Linked DNA regions of Catalinimonas alkaloidigena. The protein of the gene in region 1 binds, or shares a complex with, the protein of each later gene. Links are inferred from orthologs where the notes say so. Each region holds a gene or a part of one and is shown on either strand. Other genes may lie near its edges.

Region 1 (3,315 bases):
ACATGGCCGGTCTGTACGCCGATCGGAATGCGGCGCTCAAAATCGCCCGGCACCACGGTCATCCACTTTGCGTTGACACGTTTGGCCACTTCTACCGCCCGTTTGCAACCACTCAGAAAAATATCGAGGTGTTCTTTCTTCCCGGCGGCCAGGGTGTTTTGCCCATTCCCCCCTTTGTCGATCACAAATACGCCCATCGTCATGCCCAGGTCGCGCATGGTCTTGGCGATCTTCTCCTGCATTTCGACCGGGCGGCCCATCATGCCGTTGTCTTCCCAGGCAGTAAAGCCCTGATCGGCCGCAAATTTGAGTTGGTCGATCAGATCTTCCCCCGCACTTTCTTTAAACATGCCAAAGTGAGGCGCGTATTGCATCTGGAATTTGCGCTTGGCGTTAGGCGCAGCCGTGGCGTGGAGAGTGGGGCCGGTCGCGGCCAGCATGGCGGCAGAAGCGGCGACAGAGCTTTTCATGACAAAGTCTCGACGGTTCATAGGTGGGGAGGTCAGGGGGTGAATGATCTGCCGCCAAAGTACGGGCTTCCGCCGGAAAACAAAAAACCTCCGCACCACAAAAGGCCACGCAGGCGATGTCCACAAGGTAGTGAGAGAGCGACTTAAAACCGGAACCCGCCGTGGAAACCCAGAAACCAGACCTCGTCGCCGGTGGCGTATTTCTGAAAGGAGGCTTTGGCTCCCGCCATCCACCGGTCGGAAACGCGGGCAGCATAATTGACGGCTACCGTGTAGCCCAGGCCCCACTCGTGGCGGCGGGCGTGGTGGTCTACGCGCATTTCCTCGCCGTCGGGCAGCAGGATGTACTCAATTTTTTCGAGGTAATGTTCGGAGATGTAGCGACGCGAAAGGCCCGCCCCGATCTGCACTTCCGACTGGCGCGATAACTCGAACGGCATGTAGCCCGTAAGGTCCAACGACAGCGCCGAGGCTTCAAAATAGTCTTCGGCGTATGGGGCGCGCCCGGCGTAGGCAAAACTGAGCGAGGGGGCAATCCGTAGAAAAGGAAGGATCGGGCGGCTGTACTCGTTATAAAACAAAAAGCCCGTCAGGCCACCGCGTTCGAAGTAGACCGGCCCGGCCCCTGCCCGAAAGACTTGTGTAGCGATTTGTGCGTGTAGGGAGCTCCCGATCAGCAGAATCAGCGGCAAAAGCAGCATGTGTTTGCGCATAGGCTGGGCTTTGCTCTAAATTTACATTTTTCGTGAGAAAAACGGCACCGTCCATCGCATTTTTCCGAAACCGCATCGGAGGCGGATTCGCCTTTTCGAGTGGATATTGTAGGCTTTTTGCTACTTTTATCTGCTCAAACTCAGAGCATATGCAGATTTACTGCCCTTCGTTGGAAGAGCTGCCCCAGGCAACGCGTGAACTGCTGGCCTGGGCCGACGAAAACGATCGGACAAACGTCCGCGTTTGGACTTTTGAAGGAGACTTGGGTGCCGGCAAGACCACGCTGATTCAGGAGATTTGCCGCCAGCAAGGCGTTACGGATCGCGTCAGCAGTCCTTCGTTTGCTTTGGTGAACGAATACCAACGGGCCGACGGGATGCCCGTTTACCATTTTGACTTCTATCGGATCGAAAGCGAAGAAGAAGCGGTTGATATTGGAACAGAAGAATACTTTGAATCCGGTACGCTATGCCTGGTCGAATGGCCCTCACGCATTCCCCATCTGTTGCCCCCTCAACACCTTAAAATCAGTATTTCCGTAGACACGATGGCAGACGCCACACACCACGCGCGTATCTATACCCTGTCAGCATGAACATCAAGGACGCCAAGATCAGGTCCGGTCTGGAGGAGCTCGTCAAAGGGCAATCTCTCTATCCTCAGGAACAGCTTTTCCGCCTCGAAGAGTCGAAAAACTCGCTGGAAATCGGCATACCGAAAGAAGTCACCGAAGTAGAAAACCGTGTTGCTCTGACGCCCGACGCCGTGCGGGTGCTGGTGAACAACGGCCACCAGGTCAACGTTGAAGCCGACGCCGGCAAACGCTCGCGGTTCAGCGACAACGAATACAGCGAAGCGGGCGCTCGCATTGTGTACGACTCGCGCGAGGTGCTGGCTTCGGAAATTGTGCTGACGGTTTCGCCCCCGACGCTGGAAGAGATCGGCCACATGAAACCCGGCCACGTCCTGATTTCGTCGTTACAGGCACACCGCCGCAACACCAGTTTTGTGCAGGCCATCAACGCCAAGCGCATCACGGCCCTCGCGTACGAGTTTCTGGAAGATCAGGTGGGCGGCATCCCGATCATGCGGGCCATGAGCGAAATCGCCGGCAGCACGGTCATGCTCATCGCCGCCGAATACCTGAGCAGCCTTAACAACGGACGCGGCATCATCCTCGGAGGCATTACGGGCGTCCCGCCGACCAACGTGCTCATTCTGGGCGCAGGCACGGTGTCTGAATACGCCGCCCGTACGGCGCTGGGGCTGGGGGCCGACGTGAAGATTTTCGACAACCACATCTACAAGATGCGGCGCATCAAACAGGAACTGGGGCAGCAGCTGTTTACGTCCACCATCCACGCGGGAACGCTGATGGATGCCATTCGTCGGACCGATGTGCTGATTACGGCCATTCGCAGCGAAGAGGGCCAGTCGCCGATGGTGGTGACCGAAGAGATGGTGATGAACATGCGCCCCGGCTCGGTGATCATCGACGTGAGCATCGACCAGGGGGGCTGTGTGGAAACCTCGCGCCCTACGACGCACGACGAGCCGATCTTCGTGAAACACGACGTGATCCATTACTGCGTTCCCAACATCGCCTCGCGCGTAGCCCGCACCGCTACCACGGCCCTCAGCAACATTTTCACACCGATTTTTCTGAAAGCGGCCGAAGTCGGTGGCATCGACGAGATGATCTTCGCCAAACCGTGGTTCATGCGGGGCGTGTACGCCTACCGGGGTAGCCTGACCAATGCGCAACTGGCCCGCCGTCTGCACATGAAGTACACGGACCTGAAACTCCTAGCCGCCGCCCGGATCTAACGCGTAGCGGTGTGTGGATGTTGAAAAGTGGTGAGGGACAAACCCGGGATCGGGTGCGCCGCTCCGGTTATTTCCAGAACTCGTACCACTTCTTGTCTTCCTTCTGGCGTTCTTCTTTCTTCTGTTCTTTCTTGATCTCCTTGAGTTCCTTTTTCGACACGCCCACGTCCGAAAGGTCTACGTCGTTGTCCAGTTGCGGCGCATACGCTTCGATGAAGGCGTTCTTCAGCACGTTGACAATCGTTTTCCATACGTCTACGTCCGGGTTGTTCAGTTCGCCGGAAATCGGGATTTCGGTAGCAAA
Region 2 (3,133 bases), on another replicon or contig:
TTCAGGCCCAGAAAATCCATGCTCTGACTACAATAGCGGAAGAAGGATTTGAGTTGGTGCACCGGTACCCCGGCGTTACTCTCGAACGTCTGTAATTCATCCACCTGCATCTCGACCGTATCGCGCGCGATGCGGAAATCCGCTACCTCGGCCCGGATGCTGTCGTACTGCATGTGATAATAGTTGAACCCTTCGGGGAAGCTGTCGCGCGAGCGATCGGCATACAACAGGCGCGAATGGTTCAGGTGTACCTGCCCCACTTGAAAAACCACACTTTTCCCCGACGTGGTGTCGTTCGGATTCCGCGTCAGGTTGTTGATGGCCGCCACAAACCCGTTGATGTTCAGGCGCTCAGTCTCCCGGTCGATCACCAGCTGCACATCGGCCCCATCGATGGTTACTTCGTCGACGAAGATTCTGCCCGACTGAATCAGGGTACGCAGGTCGAAGTCGGCTTTCAGGTCTTCCACGTAAATCATGGGGGCTTGGGAAGAGTCGCGGATGCTGACCTGTTCGAGCACTACGGTATCGAACCAACGGATGCTGACGTAGCCCACGTGCAGCGGATAGCCTAGTTGTTGGGAAAGGTACTGGGTGGCCCAGCCGGCCAATCGGGTCTGGACGTAAGGAAGTTGCAGGAGGGCGAGCACCAGCAGCACGAAGATGCACACACCGGCTAAGGCCGACGTGACCCATCGCCCGAACCGGTTCTTCCGTCGGGGGTGCTGTTCCTGCGTTTCCTCTGCGTGTGCCAAAAAATCCTAGCTAGTTACGTCTGCCAGCCGATCTGTACAATTTTTTTACCAAAGTGATCGATCCCGCGTAATTTTACCGTTGTATTCCCACCAACTTGTCGTGTTCCGTTATGCATCTGCCTGACCGACAGGCAACTTTTCATTCGTTATGCCCTCCTCTCCTACTCTTTTGGCGATAGAGTCGTCTTGCGACGAAACCAGTGCAGCCGTACTGCAGGGCGGTGTCCTGCTCTCGAATGTGGTGGCAACGCAGGAAATCCATCAACAATACGGGGGGGTGGTCCCCGAACTTGCCTCACGTGCCCACCAGCAGCACATTGTGCCGGTGGTTCACGAAGCGCTGCAGCGGGCAAAAGTACCCAAAAACGCCCTGGATGCCATTGCTTTTACGCAGGGACCCGGTTTGCTGGGCGCATTGCTGGTAGGAGCTTCGTTTGCTAAATCCATGGCCCAGGGACTGCAAATCCCGGTGGTGGCGGTCCATCACATGCGTGCACACATCCTGGCCCACTTCCTGGAGACGCCGCATCCGCCGTTCCCTTTTCTCTGCCTGACGGTGAGCGGGGGGCATACCCAGCTGGTGCAGGTCAACAGCCCGCTCGACATGCACATTCTGGGCGAAACGCTCGACGATGCCGTCGGCGAGGCCTTCGACAAAGCTGCCAAAATGCTTGGCCTGCCGTACCCCGGCGGACCGCTGATCGACCGGCATGCTCAAACGGGAAATCCGCAGGCATTTGCCTTCACTATAACGGAAATGCCCGAATTGAATTATTCGTTCAGTGGCGTGAAGACCAACATCCTGTATTTCTTACAGGCCCAGCGGCGACACGACCCCGATTTCGTCGAGCACCACCTCGCCGACCTGTGCGCCAGCATCCAGTATACGCTGGTGGAAACGCTTCTGGTCAAGCTTCGGAAGGCGGCCGCGCAGACAGGCATTCGCCACATTACTATTGCGGGGGGCGTCTCGGCCAACTCCGGACTGCGACAGGCGCTCACGGCAGAGGCCCGTCAGCACGACTGGCACGTTTACATTCCGAAGATGGAATATTGCACGGATAATGCCGCCATGATCGCCATGGCCGCCCACTTCCAGTACCAGGCCGGGCAAGTCGGCGATCTGGCCGTCAGTCCTCAACCACGCCTCCCGTTTTAATAAGGTTTTCGCGCCGGAACCTGCACCGCAAGTGGCGTGTTCGACGTGTACATTGCACATCACCCGGAATGCCGTATCTTTACCTAACTTGTTTTAACCACGTTAGCTGATGAAAAAATTTTCGTTTTTACTGTTCCTGATGAGCCTCTCCTGTGCGCTGGCAGCACAAGGGGTGCTTACGTTCAAAAGCGAAGAGTACAACTTCGGGCAGGTGAAAGAAGGCGATCTGGCCGATCACGAATTTGTGTTTACCAACACCGGTAACCAGCCCATCGTGATCAGTTCGGTGCGCGCTTCCTGCGGCTGCACAACGCCCTACTGGACCAAAGATCCGATTTTGCCCGGCAAAGAAGGCAAGATCAAAGCGTCTTACAACAGCAAGGGACGCCCGGGAAACTTCATGAAGACCATCACCGTTACGTCGAACGCCTCGGAGCCGAACAAGGTGCTGCGCATTCAGGGATCGGTGGTGGACCACCCTGCCTACACTCCGGAACAACTGGCGCAGTCGCCGACCATCACGGTCGAAGCGGCCACGTTACACCTGGGCAAACTGGAAGTCGGCCAGCATGGTACCAAAACCTTCGCGATCCGCAATACGGGCAAAAGCCCGCTGGTCATTAAAGGGCATACCAGTACCTGCAACTGCGTAGAACTGGACGTACCGAAACTGCAACTGGCACCGGGCGAGGAAACGCAGGCACGCCTGACGTACGTGCCCCCTGCGCGGCAGGAGGACCGTCTGATGATCCGCACCAACGATTTGAATACCCCTGAGTTGTCCGTAACTTTACAGGCCGATCTGGTAGAAAGCCTTTCCTCCCAAGGATTGTTGCGCGAAAACAAAGCGGCAGTTCCGTTTAAATAAAGAAATTCGATCCCCCATCACCCCCAACCGCTTCTTGCTAATCAGAAGCGGTTTTTTTGATCAATACCAAACAAACTGATTGTAGTACTATGATTATTGGCGTCCCCAAGGAAATTAAAAACAACGAAAACCGCGTGGCCCTTACCCCGGCCGGCGTGGCCGAACTGGCGAAATACAACCACACGATCTATGTGCAGGCAGAAGCCGGGGCCGGTAGCGGTTTTCCCGACGAGGCGTACGTAGCGGCGGGTGCGCGCATTCTGCCCGACATCGAATCGGTCTACGAAAAGGCGGAGATGATTGTCAAAGTAAAAGAACCTATCGAATCCGAATACAAGCTGATTCGGCAAC

Evidence for each region. The genes of interacting proteins can lie anywhere in the genome.
Region 2: the proteins of tsaE (region 1) and tsaD are in contact, whole or in part, in a crystal structure (PDB 6N9A), measured with the Thermotoga maritima proteins. The link is inferred for Catalinimonas alkaloidigena from one-to-one orthologs. Residues at the interface, in WP_004082108.1 of Thermotoga maritima: Leu37, Gly38, Lys46, Lys57, Val59, Lys60, Ser61, Thr63, Phe64, Thr65, Leu66, Met67, Val69, Pro71, Tyr82, Arg83, Leu84, Asp86, Asp88, Phe89, Asp93, Ile128, Asp130, Glu131, Arg134; in WP_004082750.1 of Thermotoga maritima: Cys10, Asp11, Arg49, His50, Leu82, Gly84, Gly135, Gly136, Glu154, Thr155, Leu156, Asp157, Asp158, Ser159, Glu162, Asp165, Lys166, Arg169, Leu170, Tyr175, Lys213, Thr214, Leu217, Tyr218, Gln221, Arg222, Asn324.

Annotation. Positions count from the first base shown.
Region 1 is NZ_FNFO01000003.1:20,615-23,929, forward strand. What follows is about bases 61-3,055. They hold tsaE (tRNA (adenosine(37)-N6)-threonylcarbamoyltransferase complex ATPase subunit type 1 TsaE), read left to right. Parts: upstream 61-1,332; coding sequence 1,333-1,779; downstream 1,780-3,055. Other genes in these bases: BLR44_RS07295 (hydroxypyruvate isomerase family protein), read right to left, coding at 61-491; BLR44_RS07300 (hypothetical protein), read right to left, coding at 614-1,183; BLR44_RS07310 (alanine dehydrogenase), read left to right, coding at 1,776-3,011. Outside these bases: more of BLR44_RS07295, read right to left, coding at 1-60; BLR44_RS07315 (DUF748 domain-containing protein), read right to left, coding at 3,079-3,315. UniProt on the Escherichia coli protein: Required for the formation of a threonylcarbamoyl group on adenosine at position 37 (t(6)A37) in tRNAs that read codons beginning with adenine.
Region 2 is NZ_FNFO01000010.1:280,693-283,825, forward strand. The notes cover bases 1-2,908. They hold tsaD (tRNA (adenosine(37)-N6)-threonylcarbamoyltransferase complex transferase subunit TsaD), read left to right. Parts: upstream 1-903; coding sequence 904-1,914; downstream 1,915-2,908. Other genes in these bases: BLR44_RS22405 (translocation/assembly module TamB domain-containing protein), read right to left, coding at 1-755; BLR44_RS28945 (DUF1573 domain-containing protein), read left to right, coding at 2,024-2,782; ald (alanine dehydrogenase), read left to right, coding at 2,872-2,908. Outside these bases: more of ald, read left to right, coding at 2,909-3,133.